DNA from 3 places in the Streptomyces sp. NPDC051563 genome. Region 1 is predicted to be linked to each of the others. Evidence: riboswitches for the same ligand, from Rfam matches in the RefSeq annotation. Region 1 holds a riboswitch; each other region holds the start of a gene.
What was found. A riboswitch is a leader RNA that binds a small molecule or an ion and turns the genes downstream of it on or off. The one in region 1 is predicted to bind thiamine pyrophosphate.

Region 1 (7,286 bases):
TGCTTGGTGAACAGCTCCGGGAGGACCGCGTCCTTGGTCACCGGGTTCACGAACATCTGGAGCGGCATGTCCTCCTGGAACTTCTTGGAGATCAGGAAGTCCAGGAGCGCCTTGCCGCCCTCCTCGTTCTTCGCGCCCTTGAGCAGACCGGCGAACTCGGTCTGGCGGAAGCAGGTGCCCGTCGAGACGCCCGTGGGGGCCTCGGCCGGCTGCGGCTCGCCGTACAGGACCTCGACCGGCGGGCTGGAGGCGTAGGAGACGACCAGCGGGCGGTCGCCCTTGGCCTTCTTGCCGCCCGCGGAGCCGGAGAAGCGCTCGTTGTAGGCCTGCTCCCAGCCGTCGACGACCTCGACGCCGTTGGCCTTGAGCTTGCTCCAGTAGTCCTTCCAGCCCGCGTCCCCGTACTTGCCGACGGAGGCGAGGAGGAAGCCCAGGCCGGGCGAGGAGGTCGCGGCGTTCTCGGTGACCAGGAGGTTCTTGTACTCCGGCTTGATCAGGTCGTCCAGCGTCTGCGGCGGGGCGAGCTTCTTGTCGGCGAAGTAGGCCTTGTCGTAGTTCACGCAGATGTCGCCGGAGTCCACGGGGGTGACCCGGTGCTCCTTGTCGAGCACGAACTCGGGCTTCACGTCGGCGAGCCCCTTGGCCTCGTACGGCGTGAAGATGCCGTTGTCGAGGGCACGGGAGAGGAGCGTGTTGTCCACGCCGAAGAAGACGTCGCCGCGCGGCGAGCCCTTGGTGAGGATCTCCTGGTTCAGGGCCGCGCCGGCGTCGCCCGACTTCAGGACCTTGACGGTGTAGCCGCTCTGCTGCTCGAACTCCTTGAGGACCGTGTCGGTCACGTTGAAGGAGTCGTGCGAGACGAGGGTGATCGTCTTGCCGGTACCGGACTTGGACGCCGGGGCGTCGCTCGCCCCGGCGGACTTGTCCTTGGCGTCGCCGCCGCCGCAGGCGCTGAGCGTGGTGACGCCGAGCGCGGCCGCGAGCGCGATGCCCGCCAGCTTCTTGGTGGTGCTCATTGGTGCATTCCTCCTGGGATGTCCAGGAGAAGACGCGGCCCTGCCCGGCGCTCTGTGGAGCGGTCGCCGGGCAGGGCGCAACAGCTTGAGTGGTGACCGAACTTCCTACCCCGAATGACCGGGGCGAGGTTCAGAGGGTCTGCGGTGACGGATACCGCACTCTCAGCGCTGTGGCGCTCCCCTGTCGGAATATGAAATTGGTTGTTCGGCCACAGAGTACCCCGCGGCCGAAAGCAAACCTCAACTGGCGAAAATCATCGCTCCGAGGCGGCGAGCTGGCCGCACGCGCCGTCGATCTCCTGCCCGCGGGTGTCGCGGACGGTCACCGGCACGCCGTGGCGGGCGATGGCGTCCACGAACGCCTTCTCGTCCTCGGGCCGCGAGGCGGTCCACTTCGAGCCGGGCGTCGGGTTCAGCGGGATCAGATTGACGTGCACGCGCTTGCCCTTGAGCAGCTTGCCGAGCAGGTCACCGCGCCAGGCCTGGTCGTTGATGTCGCGGATCAGGGCGTACTCGATGGAGATCCGGCGGCCGGACTTCTCCGCGTACTCCCACGCCGCACCGAGCACCTCGCGGACGTTCCAGCGGGTGTTCACCGGGACCAGGGTGTCGCGGAGCTCGTCGTCCGGGGCGTGCAGGGAGACGGCGAGGCGGCACTTGAAGCCCTCGTCGGCGAAGCGGAGCATCGCCGGGACCAGGCCCACGGTGGAGACGGTGATCCCGCGCTGGGACAGGCCCAGGCCGTCGGGCTCCGGGTCGGTGAGGCGGCGGATGGCGCCGACGACGCGGTTGTAGTTCGCGAGCGGCTCGCCCATGCCCATGAAGACGATGTTCGACAGCCGGGCGGGCCCGCCGGGGACCTCGCCGTCGCGCAGGGCGCGCATGCCGTCGACGATCTGGTGGACGATCTCCGCCGTCGACAGGTTGCGGTCGAGGCCGGCCTGGCCGGTGGCGCAGAACGGGCAGTTCATGCCGCAGCCGGCCTGCGAGGAGATGCACATGGTGACCCGGTCCGGGTAGCGCATCAGCACGGACTCGACGAGCGTGCCGTCGTGCAGCTTCCACAGGGTCTTGCGGGTGGTGTCGTCATCGCACGAGATGTGCCGCAGGACGTTCATCAGGTCCGGCAGCAGCTCCTGCTGGAGCTTCTCGCGCGAGGCGGCGGGGATGTCGGTCCACTCGGCCGGGTCGTGCGCGTACCGGGCGAAGTAGTGCTGGGAGAGCTGCTTGGCCCGGAAGGGCTTCTCGCCGATCGCGGCGACCGCCTCCCGGCGCTCCTCGGGGGTGAGGTCGGCGAGGTGCCGGGGCGGCTTCTTCGCTCCGCGAGGGGCGACGAAAGTGAGCTCTCCCGGGACAGGGCGGGCCATGGCAGGTACTCCTTGTAAGACGAAAGGCGCGCCGCAGAAGCAGCGCGCCTTCCAAGAGTAACCGCCCCGCCTGTACGGGCGCCTTTTCGCAGGTCAGCCGGTGCCGACGAACAGGGCCAGCAGCAGCCACACCACCGGGGCCGTCGGAAGCAGGGAGTCCAGCCGGTCCATGATGCCGCCGTGGCCCGGCAGCAGGGTGCCCATGTCCTTGATCCCGAGATCCCGCTTGATCATGGATTCCCCGAGGTCGCCGAGCGTGGCGCTGACGGCGACGGCGAGGCCGAGCACCAGGCCCTGCCACCAGACGCCCCCGTCGATCAGGAACTCCATGCACAGCGCGCCGGCCCCCATCGCGAAGGCCACCGCTCCGAAGAGCCCCTCGCGGGTCTTTCCGGGGCTGATGCGCGGCGCGAGCTTGGTCTTGCCGAAGCGCCAGCCCACCGCGTAGGCCCCGGTGTCGCTGACCACGGTCAGGACCAGGAAGGTGACGACCCGCTGGGGCCCGTCGTCGGCGGTGAGCAGCATCGCGACGAACGTGGCCAGGAAGGGCACGTAGAACGCCGCGAAGACACCGGCGGTGACGTCCTTGAGGTAGTCCTCGGGCGGTTCGGTCATCCGCCAGACCAGGACCGCGAGGGCGGTGAGCGCCATCGCCACCCAGGCGCCCTCGGCCCCGCGGACGTACCCGGCGATGACCATCGCCGCCCCGCCGATCGCGAGCGGGACCAGCGGGGCCTTGATGCCCTTCTTCTCCTGGAGCCGGGAGGTGAGCTCCCAGAGGCCGACGACGACCGCCACGACGACGACGCCGACGAATACCGCCTTGACGATGAACAGCGAGGCGAAGATCACCGCGCCGAGGCCCACTCCGACCCCTATGGCGGCACGCAGGTCCCGCCCGGCCCGCTTCTTCTGAGGCGGCGGGGAGGCGTCCTGCGGTGCCGGCGAAGGCGGGGTCGGCGGCGGGGGGCTGGGCATGGGCTCCTGCGGCGGCGTATCGGCGCGGAAGAGGGGGCCGCCGTCAGCGGCGGCCCCCCGATCGCGTGCTTCCCGGTCGTCGAAGTCACGGCCGGCGGCATCGGGCACGATGGGCATGGGCCGAGTGTGCGGGCCCACCAGCGCATCGTAGGCGGGACCCGCCGGAACCGGCTCCGGCTGCCAGGAAGTGTCGTTCATCAGACTTCGAGGAGCTCGGCTTCCTTGTGCTTGAGCAGCTCGTCCACCTGCGCGACGTACTTCGCGGTGGTGTCGTCGAGCTCCTTCTCGGCGCGGCGCACCTCGTCCTCGCCGGCTTCCTTGTCCTTGACGAGCTTGTCGAGGGCGTCCTTCGCCTTGCGGCGGATGGCGCGGATCGAGACCTTGGAGTCCTCGGCCTTGGTGCGCGCGACCTTGATGTACTCCTTGCGGCGGTCCTGCGTCAGCTCGGGGAAGGTCACCCGGATGATGCTGCCGTCGTTGCTGGGGTTGACGCCCAGGTCGGAGTCGCGGATGGCCGTCTCGATGTTGCGCAGGGCGCTCTTGTCGAACGGGGTCACGATCGCCATGCGCGGCTCGGGGACCGAGAAGGAGGCGAGCTGGTTGATGGGCGTGATGGCGCCGTAGTACTCCGCCACGATCTTGTTGAACATCGCCGGGTGCGCACGACCGGTGCGAATCGCGGCGAAGTCTTCCTTGGCGACGACGACGGCCTTTTCCATCTTCTCCTCGGCCTCGAGGAGGATCTCTTCGGTCACCACGTGCTCCTGCATGTCAGAAATGGATGGTTCAGGCGGACGGGGGCCTGCTCAGGCCCGGGTGCCCTGGTCGCTCACGAGCGTGCCGATCTTCTCACCCTTGACGGCTCGCGCGATATTGCCCTCGGCGAGCAGCTCGAAGACCAGGATCGGCAGCTTGTTGTCGCGGCACAGCGTGATGGCGGTGGCATCGGCGACCTTCAGGTCGCGCGACAGCACCTCGCTGTACTCCAGCGCGTCGAACTTCACCGCGTCCGGGTTCTTCTTCGGGTCGGAGTCGTAGACCCCGTCGACGCCGTTCTTGCCCATGAGCAGGGCTTCCGCGTCGATCTCCAGGGCGCGCTGGGCGGCCGTGGTGTCGGTGGAGAAGTAGGGCATGCCCATGCCGGCGCCGAAGATGACGACGCGGCCCTTCTCCAGGTGGCGGACCGCGCGGAGCGGGATGTAGGGCTCGGCGACCTGGCCCATGGTGATGGCGGTCTGGACGCGGGAGTCGATGCCTTCCTTCTCCAGGAAGTCCTGGAGGGCGAGGCAGTTCATGACGGTGCCGAGCATGCCCATGTAGTCGGACCGGGCCCGGTCCATGCCGCGCTGCTGGAGTTCGGCGCCGCGGAAGAAGTTGCCACCGCCGATCACGATCGCGATCTCCGCGCCGTCGCGGACCACCGCGGCGACCTCGCGGGCGATGGCGTGGACCACGTCGGGGTCGACGCCCAGTCCTCCGCCACCGGAGAAGGCCTCGCCCGACAGCTTCAGCATGAAGCGGCGGCCCTTCTTGTCCTGGTCGCTCTTGTTGTCGGAAGCGGTGTGGGTGTCCACGCCCTGATTCATGGAGATCTCCTCGTGCACATACGAAGAAGGCCATTGCCGGTGGGTCCTCGCGGTTCCCTCTACGGCAATGGCCTCCTCGTCAGATCTGCGGTCGCCCTGCGCGAACGCGGGCGACTGCTTCAGACCCTACCGGGGTCCGGTGTCCGTCGCGTACGGACGGACTCAGATGCCGACCTTGATGCGCGAGAAGCGCACCAGGGTGACACCGGCCTCGTCCAGAACCTTCTGGACGGACTTCTTGGCGTCCAGGGCGTAGGCCTGGCCGAGCAGCGTGTTGTCGCGGAAGAAGCCGTTGACACGACCCTCGACGATCTTCGGCAGCGCGGCTTCGGGCTTGCCCTCTTCGCGGGTGGTCTCTTCGGCCACGCGGCGCTCGGACTCGACGACCTCGGCCGGCACGTCCTCCTTGGAGAGCCACTTCGGCGCGAAGGCGGCGATGTGCTGCGCGACGCCGCGGGCGACCTCGGCGTTCTCCTTGTCGAGCTCGACCAGGACACCGATCTGGAACGGCAGGTCGGGCATCGTGCGGTGCATGTACGCCGAGACGTAACCGCCGGTGAACTGCACGAAGCGGTCCAGGACGATCTTCTCGCCGAGGTTGGCGTTGGCCTCGTCGACGAACGCCTGCACGGTCTTGCCGGGGGCGATCTCGGACGCGAGCAGCGCCTCGATGTCGGCCGGGGAGGTCGCGGCGATGTGGTTCGCCAGCTCGTTCGTGACGGCCAGGAACTTGTCACCCTTGGCGACGAAGTCCGTCTCGCACTTCAGCTCGACCAGAACACCGGTGGTGTTGTCGTCGGAGATGACCGAGACGACGGCACCGTTCTCGGCAGAACGGCCTTCGCGCTTGGCGACGCCCTTCTGACCCTTGATACGGAGCGCCTCGACGGCCTTGTCGACGTCGCCGTCGGCCTCGACCAGAGCGTTCTTGCAGTCAAGCATGCCGACGCCGGTGAGCTCGCGGAGCTTCTTGACGTCAGCGGCGGTGTAGTTCGCCATGAGTCTGGGATTCTCTCTCGAAGTCGTAGATCTACGGGTGAACGGCGGAGGAGGCGCGCTCGTGGCGCGGCTCCCCCGCCGTCATCGTCCGTGCTGCGAGTGCCCGGCGCATGAACGCCGGGCGCTCTCAGTGGGTCAGGCCTGCTCGGCGTCGGCGGCCGGGGCCTCGACGGCGGGCTCGGCGACGACCTCGGCCTCGGCGGCCGGAGCAGCCTCGGCCTCGGCGGCGGGGGCGTCGACGACAGCCTCGGCGGCCGGAGCGGCCTCGGCGTCATCGGCCTTCTTCTCGCCCTCGAGGAGGTCGCGCTCCCACTCGGCGAGCGGCTCGGCAGCGGCCTTCTCGCCCGGCTTCGAGTCGCCAGTGGCGGCACCGGAACGGGCGATGAGGCCCTCGGCGACGGCGTCGGCGATCACGCGGGTGAGCAGGGTGACGGAGCGGATCGCGTCGTCGTTGCCCGGGATCTTGTAGTCGACCTCGTCGGGGTCGCAGTTGGTGTCGAGGATCGCGACGACCGGGATGTGGAGCTTGCGCGCCTCACCGACGGCGATGTGCTCCTTCTTGGTGTCGACGATCCAGACCGCGCTGGGGACCTTCGACATCTCGCGGATACCACCGAGGGTCTTCTCCAGCTTGATCTTCTCGCGAGAGAGGACCAGGAGCTCCTTCTTGGTGAGACCCGAGGCGGCGACGTCCTCGAAGTCGATCGCCTCAAGCTCCTTCAGACGCTGAAGGCGCTTGTAGACGGTGGAGAAGTTGGTGAGCATGCCACCCAGCCACCGCTGGTTGACGTAGGGCATACCAACGCGCGTCGCCTGCTCGGCGATGGCCTCCTGGGCCTGCTTCTTGGTACCGACGAACATGATGGAACCGCCGTGGGCGACGGTCTCCTTCACGAACTCGTAGGCGCGGTCGATGTACGACAGCGACTGCAGCAGGTCGATGATGTAGATGCCGTTGCGCTCCGTGAAGATGAAGCGCTTCATCTTCGGGTTCCAGCGGCGGGTCTGGTGACCGAAGTGGACGCCGCTTTCCAGCAGCTCCCGCATCGTTACGACGGCCATGGCCATCTCCTTGTTTTCTCGGTTTGGTTCCTGACGCCCCTGTCGCGCCCTGCCCCCGTAGAGGGGACCGAGAGACGCTGTCACCTGGCCCTGAGGGGCCGGTGCTGGGGCGTGCGAAGTCGACCCGGTGACCCGGATCGCCACAAGAAGTGTACGGGACCCGGTGGTATGCCGGATGACGCGGTTGTCCACAGCTCCCCGCCCGTCCACAGGCCCGGGCGGGACGGGCCCCGGAGCGGAAACCTGCTCCCATGACGAAACTGACGAAGCCGGCGAAG
Region 2 (7,286 bases), on a different contig from region 1:
GCGGACCGTCGTACCGCTCGCAGTCCTCGCCTCCGCCTCCGCCCGACGGGGCGGTGGCTCTCACCGCCGTGACCATCGGCTTGGCCAGCGCCACGACGGGGGTGGCCATGCCCACGAGGACGAGGGAAAGCGAGGCCAGGGCACCTCCCGCGATCCAGGCACGGTTGCGGGGGACGGGACCAAGGCCGAGCTTGGTCTGGTGCTCACGACTCATCTGCAGCGCTCCTTCGGAACGGAATGCGAGCCGGACGCAGGGGGCCCGGCTGCGAGTTCGAACGTCCTTGGGGCTTACGGACGGCGCCGCCCGGATCTTGAGAGGGCGGGGAGGTTTATCAGCAGAACGGCTTAGCGGAACGGCCTACCGGACGCCTCCGAACGGATGCGTCGCCGCCCATCGGGTGGTACCGCCACCGGCGTGCCGCCGACCCATCGGCGGCCCCACTCCCTAACGTCGCCCGCGATCCGTCCGACGAGAGGGTGCTGCGGTGAAGCCGACCATCTGTCTGAACATGATCGTCAAGAACGAGGCGCCGACGATCCGGAAGTGCCTGGAGTCGGTGCGCCCCTTGATCGACACCTGGGTGATCGTGGACACGGGCTCCACCGACGGCACCCAGGACGTCATCCGGGACTGCTTCGCCGACCTGCCCGGCACGCTCCACGAGCGGCCGTGGAAGGGCTTCGACGGCAGCCGCACCGAGGCGATCGAACTCGCCCGCTCCAGCGCCGACTACCTGCTCTTCATCGACGGCGACGACGAAATGCAGATCCGGCCCGGGTTCCGCATGCCGGAGCTGACCCTCGACGCGTACCAGGTCGCGCTGCACGACGGCCCGATCGTCCACTGGCGGCCGGCACTGGTCTCCACCCGGCTGCCCTGGCGGTACGTCGGCGTGCTCCACGAGTACATCGACTGCGGCGCCGAGTACGGCCGCGACGTGATCGAGGGCTTCAACATCCTCTCCGTCGGCGGCGGGGCCCGCTTCCGCGAAGAGGGGCAGCGGGCGAAGTACCTGCGCGACGCGGACGTCCTCACCGAAGGCCTCGCGAAGGAGCCCGACAACGCCCGGTACGCCTTCTACCTGGCCCAGAGCTGGCGCGACGCGGGCGAGCCCGCGAAGGCGCTCGCCGCCTACGACCACCGGGTGGCCATGGGCGGCTGGGCCGAGGAGACCTACTGCGCGCAGCTCTACGCCGCACGGCTCGCGGTCACCCTCGAAAGGCCGCCGTCCGAGGTGATGGACCGCTACCTCCGGGCGCACGAGAGCCGCCCCTCGCGGGCCGAGGCCCTCGGCGACCTCGCCCGGCTCTGCCGCCTCGAAAGCCGCTGGCCGCTCGCCTACCTGTTCGCCCGGCAGGCAGTACGGGTGCCCCGCCCGGACGACATCCTCTTCGTCGAGTTCGCCTGGCACGACTGGCGCGCACTCGACGAACTCGCGGTGGCCGCCTACTGGACCGGGGAGTACAAGGAGTCCGCGGACTGCTGCGCACTCCTGCTCCGGGACGGCAAGCTGCCCGAGGACCAGCAGGACCGGGTCCTCGCGAACCTCGAGTTCGCGCGGCGCAAGCTCGGCGTGGGCTCCCCGAGCTTCGCCTGACGCACCCGACGGCGGCCCGCGACTCCCCCCTCGGTGTCGCGGGCCGTCCGTTCGTGCCGTGGACGGGAGGTCAGTCCGCCAGCGGCAGGTACACGCGGTTGCCCGCGGCCGCGAACTCGGCGGACTTCTCCGCCATGCCCGCCTCGATCTCCTCGGCGCCCAGATCGCCGCCGTGCTGGCGGCGGATGTCCTGGGAGATCTTCATCGAGCAGAACTTCGGACCGCACATGGAGCAGAAGTGCGCGGTCTTGGCCGGCTCGGCCGGGAGGGTCTCGTCGTGGAACTCACGGGCCGTGTCCGGGTCGAGGGCCAGGTTGAACTGGTCCTCCCAGCGGAACTCGAACCGCGCGTCCGACAGGGCGTCGTCCCATTCCTGGGCGCCCGGGTGGCCCTTGGCCAGGTCCGCCGCGTGGGCCGCGATCTTGTACGTGATGACACCGGTCTTCACGTCGTCGCGGTTCGGCAGGCCCAGGTGCTCCTTGGGCGTGACGTAGCAGAGCATCGCGGTGCCCCACCAGGCGATCATCGCTGCGCCGATGCCCGAGGTGATGTGGTCGTACGCGGGCGCGACGTCGGTGGTCAGCGGGCCGAGCGTGTAGAACGGCGCCTCTTCGCAGATCTCCTGCTGGAGGTCGATGTTCTCCTTGATCTTGTGCATCGGGACGTGCCCGGGGCCCTCGATCATCGTCTGCACGTTGTGGCGCTTGGCGATCGTGTTGAGCTCGCCCAGCGTCTTCAGCTCCGCGAACTGCGCCGCGTCGTTGGCGTCCGCGATGGAACCGGGGCGCAGGCCGTCACCCAGGGAGTACGTGACGTCGTACGCCGCGAGGATCTCGCAGAGCTCTTCGAAGTTCGTGTAGAGGAAGTTCTCCTTGTGGTGCGCCAGGCACCAGGCGGCCATGATCGAGCCGCCGCGCGAGACGATGCCGGTCTTGCGGCGGGCGGTCAGGGGCACGTACGACAGCAGCACGCCGGCGTGGACCGTCATGTAGTCGACGCCCTGCTCGGCTTGCTCGATGACCGTGTCCTTGTAGATCTCCCAGGTCAGGTCCTCGGCGCGGCCGTCGACCTTCTCCAGCGCCTGGTACAGCGGCACGGTGCCGATCGGCACGGGGGAGTTGCGCAGCACCCACTCGCGGGTGGTGTGGATGTTGCGGCCGGTCGAGAGGTCCATGACCGTATCGGCGCCCCACTTGGTCGCCCAGGTCATCTTGTCCACCTCCTCCTCGATCGAGGAAGTGACCGCGGAGTTGCCGATGTTGGCGTTGACCTTCACCAGGAACCGCTTGCCGATGATCATCGGCTCGATCTCGGGGTGGTTCACGTTGACCGGCATGACCGCGCGACCTGCGGCGATCTCCTCGCGGACGACCTCGGGGGAGACGTTCTCGCGGATCGCGACGTACTCCATCTCCGGGGTGATCTCGCCGCGGCGGGCGTACGCGAGCTGCGTGACCGCGGCGCCGCCACGGCCTCGGCGGGGCTGGCGGGGACGGCCCGGGAAGACCGCGTCGAGGTTCTTGAGGCCACCGCGCGGCGAGGTGTGCTTGATGCCGTCGTCCTCGGGGCGCACGGGGCGGCCCGCGTACTCCTCGGTGTCGCCGCGGCTGATGATCCAGTTCTCGCGCAGCGGCGGCAGGCCGCGGCGCACGTCGGTCTCGATCTGCGGGTCGGTGTACGGCCCGGACGTGTCGTAGAGCGTCACGTCCTTGCCGTTGGTGAGGTGGACCTGGCGAACCGGCACCCGGATGTCGGGGCGGGAGCCCGCCACATATCCCTTGTGCCAGCCGGGCTGGCGCTCGTTCTGGCCGTCGGCGTCCTGGCTGACGGCAGGCGTGCGTGCGTCCTGAATGGTCATGAGACCTAATCTCCCTACGCCGGCATTACCCGGTAACAGGTTCGGCGGTCGACGCAGCCTCCTCCCGTACGCATCTTCGAATGCGAACGGTGATCAGCGCCCTCTCAGCCCGGTGCTCCGAGCTCCCGCGTTGTGCAAAGTAGCCCCCACGCTAGCGTCATGTGTGGCGTGCTGAACAGTGGGCCCCCTCATCTGTTGCGATGATCAGCCAGTGACGTCCTCGCCGCAGCCCCCCACCGAACCCACGGATCCCGCCGGCCACGCAGGTCATGCCGGCCACGCAGGCCACGCGCACGCGGACCCCGGCCATTCGCCCGCCGCCCCTTCCGGCCACTCCCACGGCCATGCGCACAGCCATGGCCCGGCGGCCCCCGTCTCGAAGCACCTGCGCAAGGTGATCGCGGCCGTACTGATCCCCTTCGCCGCCGCCGTCGTGATCGGCATGGTCGTGCTCTGGCCGGGCGGTGCGCCGGGCCACGAGCGCACCGGCGTCGGCTTCGACCGGCAGACCCAGCAGGGCACGGTCGTCGCGCTCCAGCACGTCGACTGCAAATCCGTGAACGCCGCACAGGTCCCGCCGACCGGTGACGCCTCCACCCCCGAGGGGCGCGAGGCCATCGCCGCGCAGAACGGCGAGTGCAAGAAGGCCACGGTCAGGGTGGGCAGCGGTCCCGACAAGGGCCGCGAGTTCGTCGAGATCGTCCAGCCGGGCGCCCCAAGGCAGTTGACGGACGGCCAGGACGTGGTGGTCGCCTACGCGCCGGACGCGCCCCGGGACCTCCAGTACTCCGTGATCGACGTGAACCGCAAGCTGCCGATGGCCCTGCTCGCCGGCATCTTCGCCCTCTCCGTCGTCATCGTCGGGCGGATGCGCGGGCTGTTCGCGCTCATCGCCCTCGTCGTCAGCTTCGCCGTGCTGACCCTCTTTATCCTCCCGGCGATCCTGCAGGGGTCGAATCCGCTGGTCGTGGCCGTGGTCGGAGCCAGCGCGATCATGCTGATCGCGCTCTACATGTGCCACGGGCTGACGGCACGCACCTCGGTGGCGGTGCTCGGCACGATCATCTCGCTGCTCCTGATCGGCCTGCTGGGCTCGCTGTTCATCGACTGGGCGTTCCTGAGCGGCAACACGGACGACAACACCGGGCTGATCCACGGGCTCTACCCGAACATCGACATGAGCGGTTTGCTGCTTGCGGGTGTCATCATCGGATCGCTCGGCGTCCTCGACGACGTGACCGTCACGCAGACCTCGGCGGTGTGGGAACTCCACCAGGCCGACCCGTCGATGGGACCGCGCGGGCTGTACCGGGCGGGCATCCGGATCGGGCGCGACCACATCGCCTCGGTGGTGAACACGCTGGTACTGGCCTACGCGGGCGCGGCGTTGCCGCTGCTCCTGCTGTTCTCCATCGCGAACAGCAGCATGGGGTCGGTGGCCAACAGCGAGCTGGTCGCGGAGGAGATCGTGCGGACCCTCGTGGGCTCGATCGGCCTGGTCGCCTCGGTCCCCGTGACGACGGCCCTGGCCGCGCTGGTGGTGTCCGCGGACCGCACGCAATCCCCGGCGGCCACAGCGGCCTCGGGGCCGCTCCGCGGCGGCCGGGGTCGGCGGCGCAAGCGCTGAAACGTGCGGACCGGCGGGCGCGACGGGTCAGTTCGCGCACTCGGCCGGTCGTGAGGAACGGCAGGGTGGAGCGCTCAGCGCGTCGGCACGCTGAGCCGCGGTGCGTAGCTTCGGTGGTGCGGGTGGTGCGGATGGTGCCGTCATGCAGGTCGTGCCGTCGGGTCTCCGGCCGGGCCGGCGTCAGCCCGCGTTCTGCTCGTTCTGCTGCGACTCCGCCAGGATCTTGTCGAGCGCCTCGTCGAGGTTCTCCTCGAAGTCCCCGAGGTTGCGCTCCTGGCCGAGCGGAACGATCCGGTCGGTGCGGTCGAGGAACGCCACGAGTGGCGCCGCGCTCGCGCGGAAGAGAGCCCGGTCCGCGCCTACTTGCAGCCTGATGTGGACATCGGACAGTTCCTCCGGCTCGGTCGGGGCGATGTGCACATCGCCGTCACCGCACGGCTTGTTGATGCCGTCCAGAAGAAGCTCCCGGCCGAACGCCCAGGTCACGGGCGCATCTCCGGGAAGGTGGAAGGTCAGGCGGACTGCGTAGGGGTCACGAGCGTCGTACCGGAGTTCCACCGGAATCCGGAACGAGAGCTCCTCGGAAACGAGGAAACTCATCATGACCTCTGCCTGTACCGACTCGCGCATTGCCTACCCCGCTGTAGTGGAAGTGGCCAGGAATGATCCCCCAAGGCCCTCTTGACAAGAGTGGTGTAAGCGCTTGCAGATCACAAGGAGTGAGTTTTCAGATACTGATAGAGAACGAGAGGGTGCTCAACAGCGCGCCTACTTCACTCCGTAGCCGATCGACCGCATACAGCAATCGGTCTTCATGGTGCAGGGGGAGAGAAATCGCCATCGTCGCGGCGGTGTCGCCGGCCGTGATGGGGATGGCCGCGCACACCGTGCCCAGGGAGTATTCCTGCCTCTCCGTCACCGGCTGCATCCGCTCCATGGAGGCGATGCGCTGCTCCAGAGCCCGTAGATCCCGCACGGTGTAGGAGGTGATGGCCTCGACCGGATGACGGTCGTAGTAGTCCCTGCGCGTCTTCTCGTCGAGCTGGCCGAGCAGGCACTGCCCGATCGCGTGCGCGTGGCCGGTCTCGCGGAAATCGGCCCACTCCTCGCAGGCCGGGTGGGCCGGAGTGTCCGAGACACCCACGACCTCGATTTCACCCTCGCGGTAGACGGCGAAGTAGACGGGGGCCCCGACCGCGTCGCGGAAGTGCGCGAGGGAGTCGAGGATCATGCTGCGACGTTTCTGCTGAAGTCCGCCACCGGCCAGTCGGCCCGCGGCGTCCCCCAGGACGAAGACCCCGCTCTCCCGTCGCAGATAGCCCTCGTGCGTCAGGGTGCGCAGCAGGTGGTACGCGGTGGGAAGCGGGAGCCCGGCCTCGCGCGCCAGTTGTTTCGCCGGGGCTCCCTCACTATGGGAACCCACCGCTTCGAGCAGCCTCAGTGCCCGCTGCACCGAACCGATCAGAGTCGGCACACCGGCGTTGTGAACCGAAGACAAAGCTCACCCCCAGGCGTGGCGGCGAGCCTTGGGAGGGCCCGCCCTGCGGGGGCCGCCCCCGCGTGTGCCGTGACTCCTGGGGGTCGTGCTCGGTGTCTGTAACAGAGAACCGCAGGTCAGGGCGGCAGTACCGGCGTTCGGTGCCCAGGGAACGGCACAGATTGCCACTCTATCCGCCGATTCCCGGGCCGTGAGCGGTTTAGGGCTTCACGTTCCCTCAGCTGGGTTAATCCCGGTGTGACCCTGGTTGCGCCAGTTCTACCACTCTCCGGCGGAGGACTTCGACTCGGTGCCCTTGAACTTCCTGACGACGAAGATCAGGCCTCCGACGAGGGCCACGAGGAGCAGCGCCTTGAAGAGGAAGCCGATCAGCGCACCGATGATGCTGGTGATCACACCACCGAAGACGAACAGCACCAGCAGCGGGACCGCGACCCACTTGACCCACCAGGGCATGCCCTCGAATATCCCTCGGATGCCTTCCATGTCCTCGACCTCTTCTTCCTCGTCCGTCTGTCCGTGACTTCCTGCTCTCGATGCTAGGAGGCCACGGCTCGCGGCGGGGGCCCGCGAGCCCCCGTAGTCCCCTGATCCGACCCCTAGGGGGACGGGGCTCCGGACCCTCAGAACCGGGGTCCGTTCACCCTTCCGGCGGAGAGAAGACGACCATGACCTTCAGGTTCTCGGTGATGTGGTGGAACTTGT
Region 3 (7,286 bases), on a different contig from region 1:
GCGCGGACCCCGCGCAGGGTGAGCGCGTAGCCGAAGAAGAAGGCCAGGGCGATCGCGAGGACCATCGTCGGGGCGTTCCCCCAGCCGAGCGCCGTACCGATGACCATGCCGAGCACCTCGCCGATGGCGCATCCGGTGAGGCAGTGGAGCGTGGCCTGCGCGGCGGCGGCCCAGGTGACCTTTCCGCCGGCGGCGCCGTGGTGGTGTGGGTGCTGCTCGTGCGCGTGCTCCATGACAACCCCCTGGCGAGGAACGCCGGATAGCGGCTCTGTCGGTCGATAGGACAGAACCGTATACCCCCCTGGGGTATTCCTCAACGGGTCAGCCGAGCGCGCGCAGCTCCTTCAGCAGCGCCACGTCCGCCGCGTGCCCTTCCTTGCCGCCCGGCGTCTCGATGATCAGCGGTACGCCCTCCATCGCCGGGTGCGTGAACAGCTCGGCGAAGGCCTCCCGGCCGATGTGGCCCTGACCGATCTGCGCGTGCCGGTCCTTGTGGGCGCCGACACCCTCCTTGGAGTCGTTGGCGTGCACCAGCTTCAGCCGGCCCTCGCCCACCGTGTCCACCAGCAGGTCCAGCGTCAGCTTCGTCCCGCCCGGCTCCGCCAGATCGTGGCCCGCCGCGAAGATGTGGCAGGTGTCGAGGCAGACCCCGAGCATCGGATGCCGGTCGAGGGCGTCGAAGTACGGGCCGAACTCCTCCGCGGTCGAGCACAGCGAGGAACCCTGCCCGGCCGTGGACTCCAGCAGCAGGAAGGGGTCGTCGTCATGCGTCAGCTCGTCCAGCAGCGGCAGCATGTGCTCCCTGACCTGCGCGTACGCCGCCTCGCGCGGCCGGCCCCCGGTCGCCGAGCCGGTGTGCACGACCACCCCGAGCGCGCCGATCGCCCGGGCCCGGCGCAGTGAGTGCCGCAGCGATTCCACGGACTTCTCGACGGTGGCCTCGGTGTGCGAGCCGAAGTTGATCAGGTACGGCGCGTGGACGTACGCCGGGATGCCCCCGGCCGCACAGCCTTCGCGGAACAGCTCGTCCTGCGCCGGATTGCCGACCGGGGTGGCCCAGCCGCGCGGATTGGCCACGAAGACCTGGACGGCCTCGGCGCCCATCTCGCGGGCGTACGCCAGCCCGACCGAGGCGAGCCCGCCCGCGACGGGCACGTGCCCGCCGACTGGATTGCGGCCCGTTGAATTGTTCTTCATGGCGTGCTGTTACAGCCCCTTGGTCCTGATGGTGATGGTGCTGCCCTCGGCGGCGTTCTGGCCCGCGGGGACCGACTGGGAGTCGACGGTGTTGCTGAAGGAGAGGAAGGGCTTGTCGACCTTGACCTTGAAGCCCAGTCCCTCCAGGGTCGCGCGGGCCGCGTCGGCCTCCTGCCCGGTGACGTCCGGGACGGGGATCTGACGGGGGCCCTTGGACACGGTGAGGGTCACGGTGTCACCCGCGGCGGCCTGGCTGCCGGCGCCGATCGACTGGTTGGCGACCGTACCGGCGGGGGAGGGCGAATCGACCTGCTCCGGAGCCATCTCCACCTTCAGGCCGAGGCCCTCCAGGGTGGAACGGGCCTGGTCCACAGGAGTCCCCGTCACGCGCGGGACCGCCACCGGGCGGCCCTTGCTGACGACCATCGCGACGAGGGTGTCGAGCGACCGCTTCTGGCCGCCCGCCGGGTCGGTGCTGATCACCGAGCCCTGCGCGACGTCCTGGCTGAACGCCTGCGTGACGGCCCCCGGCGTCAGGCCGGCCGAGGTCAGCTCGCCCTTCGCGGCCTCCAGCGGCTTGCCCTTGAGGTCCGGGACGACCACGACCTCCGGACCGCGCGAGATGGTGAGCGTCACCGCGCCGTTGCCGCGGATGCGCCTGCCGCCGGCCGGGTCGGTGTTCATCACGGTCCCCTTGTCGAAGGCCGCGCTGAACCTCCGGTCGACCCGCTTCACCCCGAGCCCGGCCGCCGACAGCTGGGACTTGGCCTCCGCCTCGGTCTTGCCGAGCAGGTTCGGGACCTTGGTGAACTGGCCCGAGCTGATGTACCAGACCCCGGTACCGAGGCCGAGGAAGAGCAGGACGGCGAGCGCGAGGAGCAGCGGGCGGCCGGGGCGCCGGATCCGGGAGGCGGCCGGCGCCGCCGCCGGGGGCAGCGGCGGGGACGCGAGCCGGGAGGTGTGGGACACGGGCTCGGCGTGCGAGGCGTGTGAGACGCGGACGGCGTGCGAGGCATGCGAGGCGTGGGGCGCGTGCGAGGCGTGTGCGGCCCGGGTGGTCACCGGGCGGGGGATCACGCTGGTGCGGTCCTCGGCCGCGGTCCGCTCCCCGGCCCGGGCCTGCGGAGGCACGGCGTCCAGCTCGGAGTCGCTGAGCTGCACGCGGGCTTCTATGGCCAGCCCGAGGAGGGCGGCCGCGTCGTAGGGCCGCAGATCGGGATGGCGGGCGGTCGCCTGGGCGACGAGCTCGTCGAGCGCGACGGGCAGCCCCGGGACGGCGGCCGACGGCGGCGGAACGTCCTCGTTGAGGTGCTGGTAGATCACCTGGGCGGGGTTGGACCCGGTGTGCGGCTTGGATCCGGTGAGCATCTCGTAGAACACGACCCCGCAGGCGTAGACGTCCACCCGGGTGTCGGTGACGCCGTTCTCGATCTGCTCGGGAGCGAGGTAGGAGACGGTGCCGAGGACTGACCCGGTGGTGTTGGTCACGGAGTCCACGGACCGCACCAGCCCGAAGTCGGCCACCTTCACCCGGCCGTCGTCGCCGATCAGCACGTTCTCGGGCTTCATGTCCCGGTGCACGAAACCGGCACGGTGCGCGGCGCCGAGGGCGGCGAGCACCGGTTCCAGGATGTCGAGGGCCGCCCGGGGCTGGAGCGCACCGCGCTCGCGCAGCACGTCGCGCAGCGTGCAGCCGGACACGTACTCCATGGCGAGGTACGTGTACGGCCCGTGCGTGCCCTGGTCGAAGACGGCCACGACGTTGGGGTGGGCCAGCCGGGCCACGGACTTCGCCTCGCGGATGAACCGGTCGACGAAGCCGGGGTCGGCGGCGAGGGCCGGGTGCATCACCTTGAGGGCGAGGATCCGGTCCAGACGGGTGTCGACGGCCCGGTAGACCGTGGCCATGCCGCCGGCCGCGATACGGGCGTCCACGCGGTAGCGGCCATCGAGCGTCTGCCCGACGAGCGGGTCATCCAGGGTCGTATCCACCCGCCGATTCTACGAGGGCCCCCGAGCCCCCCGCCCCGGGCACCGAACGGTTGCAGCGCAGCTGTGACGTGGGGCGAGGGCCCCGCGCGGGCGTGAACCCGTACAGCCCCCTCAGAACGCCGGGCGTTCCGGGTCCAGGGTGGCTCGGCCTTCTGTCGGGGAGGAGGGTTCCGCGAAGCGGCGTTGGGGGATGCGGCCCGCGCGGTGGGCCAGGCGGCCCGCCGAGACCGCGTCGCGCATGGCCGCGGCCATCAGGACGGGGAGCTGCGCGCGGGTCACCGCGGAGGCGAGCATGACCGCCGCGCAGCCGAGTTCCATGGCCAGGGCCACGTCCGAGGCCGTTCCGGCTCCCGCGTCCAGGATGACCGGGACCCCGGCCCGCTCGGTGATCAGCTCGAAGTTGTGCGGGTTGCGGATGCCCATGCCGGAGCCGATGGGGGAGCCGAGCGGCATGATCGCCGCGCAGCCCACGTCCTCCAGTTTGCGGGCGAGGACCGGGTCGTCGTTCGTGTAGGGGAGGACGGTGAAGCCGTCGTCGACCAGGGTCTCCGCCGCGTCGAGCAGCTCGACCCCGTCCGGGAGGAGGGTGCGTTCGTCGGCGACGACCTCCAGTTTGATCCAGTCCGTGCCGAGGGCCTCGCGGGCCAGCCGGGCCGTCAGTACGGCCTCGCCGGCGGTGAAGCAGCCCGCGGTGTTGGGGAGTACGGAGATGCCGAGGCGGTTCAGGACGGACAGGACCGAGCCCTGGACCGTCGGGTCGAGGCGCCGCATCGCGACCGTGGTGAGTTCGGTGCCGGACGCGACCAGCGCCCGTTCCAGGATGTCCAGGCTCGGGGCTCCGCCCGTGCCCATGATCAGGCGGGAGGAGAAGGTCCGGCCGGCGAGGGTGAAGGCGTCGTCTGCCATGGGGTCAGCCTCCCTGGACCGCGGTGAGGACCTCGACGCGGTCGCCGTCGGCCACGGAGGTGTAGGGCCATTGGCCGCGCGGCACGACGGTTTCGTTGAGGGCGGCCGCGACCCCCTTGGTGGCTTCGGTGAGGGTGGCGACCACGGTGGCGAGCATGGTCCCGTCCGCGATCTCGCGCGGCTCGCCGTTGACGGAAATGGTCATGCGAACGACTCCTGTCGCGTGAGGGGGGATGTGAGGGGGGATGCGGGGGTGGACGTGAGGGTGAAACGGCGTGGGGTGAAGGGGCGGGCGATCTCCGGCAGTTCGCCGGTGGTCAGGAGGTCCGCCATCACGTCCCCGGTCAGCGGGGTCAGCAGGACGCCGTTGCGGTAGTGCCCGGTGGCCAGGTGCAGGCCGGGGAGTTCGGTCGGGCCGAGGAGGGGGGCGTTGTCCGGGGAACCGGGACGCAGCCCCGCGCGGGTCTCCACCAGGGGGAGTTCGGTGATCCCCGGCACCAGTTCGTGGGCGTCGCGCAGGAGTTCGTAGACCCCGCCCGCGGTGACGGTGGTGTCCCAGCCGAGTTCCTCGCTGGTGGCGCCGACGACGAGTTCGCCGTTCTCGCGGGGGACCAGGTAGACGTGGCTGCCGCGCACCACGGCCCGTACGGTCCGTGACAGGAACGGCGCGTAGGACGGCGGCACCGCGAGGCGCAGCACCTGCCCCTTCACCGGCCGTACGGGGGCCACGGCCTCGGGCGGTACGCCGTCCAGCCGGCCGCTGAGCGAACCCGCGGCCAGCACCACCTGGTCGGCGCGCAGCTCCGTGGCATCCGAGTCGTCGAGGACCGCGCCGCAGGCCCGGTCGGCGGTGGTCAGCAGCCGGGCCGCGGCGGCGCGGTGCAGGGTGACGCCGGCCCGTTCGCAGGCGGCCAGCAGGGCGGCGGCGAGGCGGCGGGGGTCGACCTGGTGGTCGCCGTCCACGCGCAGGCCGCCGCGTACGCCCGGAGCCAGCATCGGCTCCAGGCGGCGGCACTCGCGGCCGGTCAGCCACTCGGACTCCAGGCCGCAGCGGCGCTGGAGGGCGTGCAGCTCGCGCAGGTGCAGCCGGTCGTCGGCGTCGAGGGCGACGGCGAGGGTGCCGCAGGCGCGGTAGCCGATGTCCATGCCGCCGCTGGCTTCGGCGAGCTCGGCGGCGAACGCGGGGTAGCGGGCGGCGGAGGCGAGGTTGAGCCCGAGCAGGGTCTCCTCGCCGTAGTGCAGCTCGGTGACGGCGGCCAGCATGCCGGCCGCGACCTGGGCGGCGCCGCCGCCGGGGTCCGGATCGGCCAGCGCGGTGCGCAGCCCGCGGCGAGCCGCCCGCCAGGCGGTGACCAGCCCGATGATGCCGCCCCCGATGACGAGGACGTCGTGGCCGGGACTCCGGCCGTTCCTGGATGAATGCATGGGCGTCCAGCCCCTCCCTTCGCCGGCATGACCCGGATCAGGTTCGTACGGTCGGAGGCCGGCCAGCCTCCCTCTCAGCCCGGTGCGCCCGGACTCCCGCGATAGGTTCGGTGCCAGAGTAACGCCGAGGCCGACGGCCGGTAAGGCTGCCTCCCCGGTGCCGGGGCCGGCCCGGCCCGGCCCGCGGGAGGTTTCCGCCCGCTATTCCTGGCGGACCGTCAGTTGATTAGGCTGAGCCGCGTGAGCGAGCAGACGCAACAGCAGACGCAACAGGCCGGCACCCCTCCGCGCGGAGTCGTGATCGTCGGCGCCGGAATGGCCGGGGTCCAGACCGCGGTTGCCCTGCGGGAACAGGGCTGGACCGGCCCCGTCACCCTGCTGGGGGCCGAACCCCACCAGCCCTACGACCGGCCCCCGCTGTCCAAGGCGGTGCTCCTCGGCAAGGCGGAGGACTCGGCCTTCGACGTCGACTTCGAGGAGCTCGGCATCGGGCTCCGGCTGGGCGTCGAGGTCACCGGGCTGCGCCCCGCCGACCGGGAGGTGGACACCGAGGCGGGCCCGGTCCCGTACGAGGTCCTCGTGCTGGCGACCGGCGCCCTCCCGCTGACCCTGCCCGGCGCGGAGGGCGTCCCCGGGGTGCACCTGCTGCGCACCCTGGACGACGCGGCCCGGCTGCGGCCCGTACTGGAGGCCGGCTCGCCGGTGGTCGTGGTCGGGGCCGGCTGGATCGGGGCGGAGTTCGCCACCGCCGCGCGCGGGGCGGGCTGCGCGGTGACCGTCGTCGAGGCGGCCGACCGGGTGCTGGCGGGCGCGCTGCCCGCGGAGGTCGCCGAGCCGATGGGGCGGTGGTACGCCCAGGCGGGCGCCGAGCTGCTGACCGGCGCGCGGGTGGCCTCCGTGGAACCGGGCCGGGTCCTGCTCGCCGACGGGCGGGCGCTGCCCGCCGGGGCGGTGGTGGTGGGCATCGGCGCCCGGCCGGCCACCGGATGGCTGGCGGGGTCGGGAGTGGAGCCCGGGGCGGACGGGGCGGTGATCGCCGACGAGCGGCTGCGCACCTCGGTGCGCGGGGTGTACGCGGTGGGGGACTGCGCCTCGTTCCCCTCGGGGCGCTACGGGTCCCGGCTGCTGGTGCACCACTGGGACAACGCGCTCCAGGGGCCGCGGGTGGTCGCGGCGGACATCGTGGCCGGGGGCTCCGGCGAGCAGGTCTACGACCCGGTGCCGTACTTCTGGTCGGAGCAGTTCGGCCGCTTCGTGCAGTACGCGGGGCACCACGGCTCCGCGGATGCGCTGGTGTGGCGCGGCTCCCCGGCGGAGGACACCTGGTCGGTGTGCTGGCTGCGGGAGGGGCGGCTCGTCGCGGTCCTCGCGGTGGGGCGCCCGCGCGACCTCGCCCAGGGGCGGCGCCTCATCGAGTCGGGCGTCCCGGTGGACCCGGCGAAGGTCGCGGACCCGGGGGTCGCCCTGAAGTCGGCCCCCCACTGACCCGGCGAAGCCGTCCCGGCGACGCCCCCGGGCAGCACCTGGGCCCCGAGCCCGAACACCCCGTGCCCGCCCGGCCCCGAGCCCGGGGGCCTTGCCCTGGGCGCTGCCCGGCCCGGCTGCACCGGCTCCCGCCCGGGCCGGCCTCGAGCCCGGGGCCCTTGCCCTGAGCGCCCCCGGGCTGCGCCGACACCCGCCCGGTCCCGGCCCTGGGAAGTCCCCTAACCGCCCTTCGCCCGTTCCCCGGGCAGCGCCCGGACCCGCATCGGGGCTGAGCCCCGGCC

Region 2: linked by a shared signal. The riboswitch ahead of thiC (phosphomethylpyrimidine synthase ThiC) and the one ahead of ACIA8F_RS18505 (thiamine ABC transporter substrate binding subunit) in region 1 are both predicted to bind thiamine pyrophosphate.
Region 3: linked by a shared signal. The riboswitch ahead of thiO (glycine oxidase ThiO) and the one ahead of ACIA8F_RS18505 (thiamine ABC transporter substrate binding subunit) in region 1 are both predicted to bind thiamine pyrophosphate.

What each region holds. Positions count from the first base shown of each region.
Region 1 covers NZ_JBITDL010000014.1:120,070-127,355, reverse strand. The annotation lists gene ACIA8F_RS18505 (thiamine ABC transporter substrate binding subunit) at 1-1,016, opposite strand, end outside; TPP riboswitch at 1,101-1,209, opposite strand; gene rlmN (23S rRNA (adenine(2503)-C(2))-methyltransferase RlmN) at 1,271-2,383, opposite strand; gene ACIA8F_RS18495 (phosphatidate cytidylyltransferase) at 2,477-3,559, opposite strand; gene frr (ribosome recycling factor) at 3,559-4,116, opposite strand; gene pyrH (UMP kinase) at 4,168-4,947, opposite strand; gene tsf (translation elongation factor Ts) at 5,110-5,946, opposite strand; gene rpsB (30S ribosomal protein S2) at 6,082-7,008, opposite strand; gene ACIA8F_RS18470 (murein hydrolase activator EnvC family protein) at 7,260-7,286, shown strand, end outside.
Region 2 covers NZ_JBITDL010000001.1:218,487-225,772, reverse strand. The annotation lists gene ACIA8F_RS01080 (glycosyltransferase) at 486-1,598, shown strand; gene thiC (phosphomethylpyrimidine synthase ThiC) at 1,669-3,456, opposite strand; TPP riboswitch at 3,451-3,595, opposite strand; gene ACIA8F_RS01070 (YibE/F family protein) at 3,668-5,083, shown strand; gene ACIA8F_RS01065 (SsgA family sporulation/cell division regulator) at 5,264-5,713, opposite strand; gene ACIA8F_RS01060 (IclR family transcriptional regulator) at 5,811-6,548, opposite strand; gene ACIA8F_RS01055 (DUF5326 family protein) at 6,840-7,058, opposite strand; gene ACIA8F_RS01050 (cupin domain-containing protein) at 7,222-7,286, opposite strand, start outside.
Region 3 covers NZ_JBITDL010000030.1:801-8,086, reverse strand. The annotation lists gene ACIA8F_RS30020 (DUF4396 domain-containing protein) at 1-233, opposite strand, end outside; gene ACIA8F_RS30015 (deoxyribonuclease IV) at 322-1,197, opposite strand; gene pknB (Stk1 family PASTA domain-containing Ser/Thr kinase) at 1,207-3,189, opposite strand; gene ACIA8F_RS30005 (thiazole synthase) at 3,301-4,095, opposite strand; gene thiS (sulfur carrier protein ThiS) at 4,100-4,300, opposite strand; gene thiO (glycine oxidase ThiO) at 4,297-5,520, opposite strand; TPP riboswitch at 5,518-5,630, opposite strand; gene ACIA8F_RS29990 (NAD(P)/FAD-dependent oxidoreductase) at 5,761-7,005, shown strand.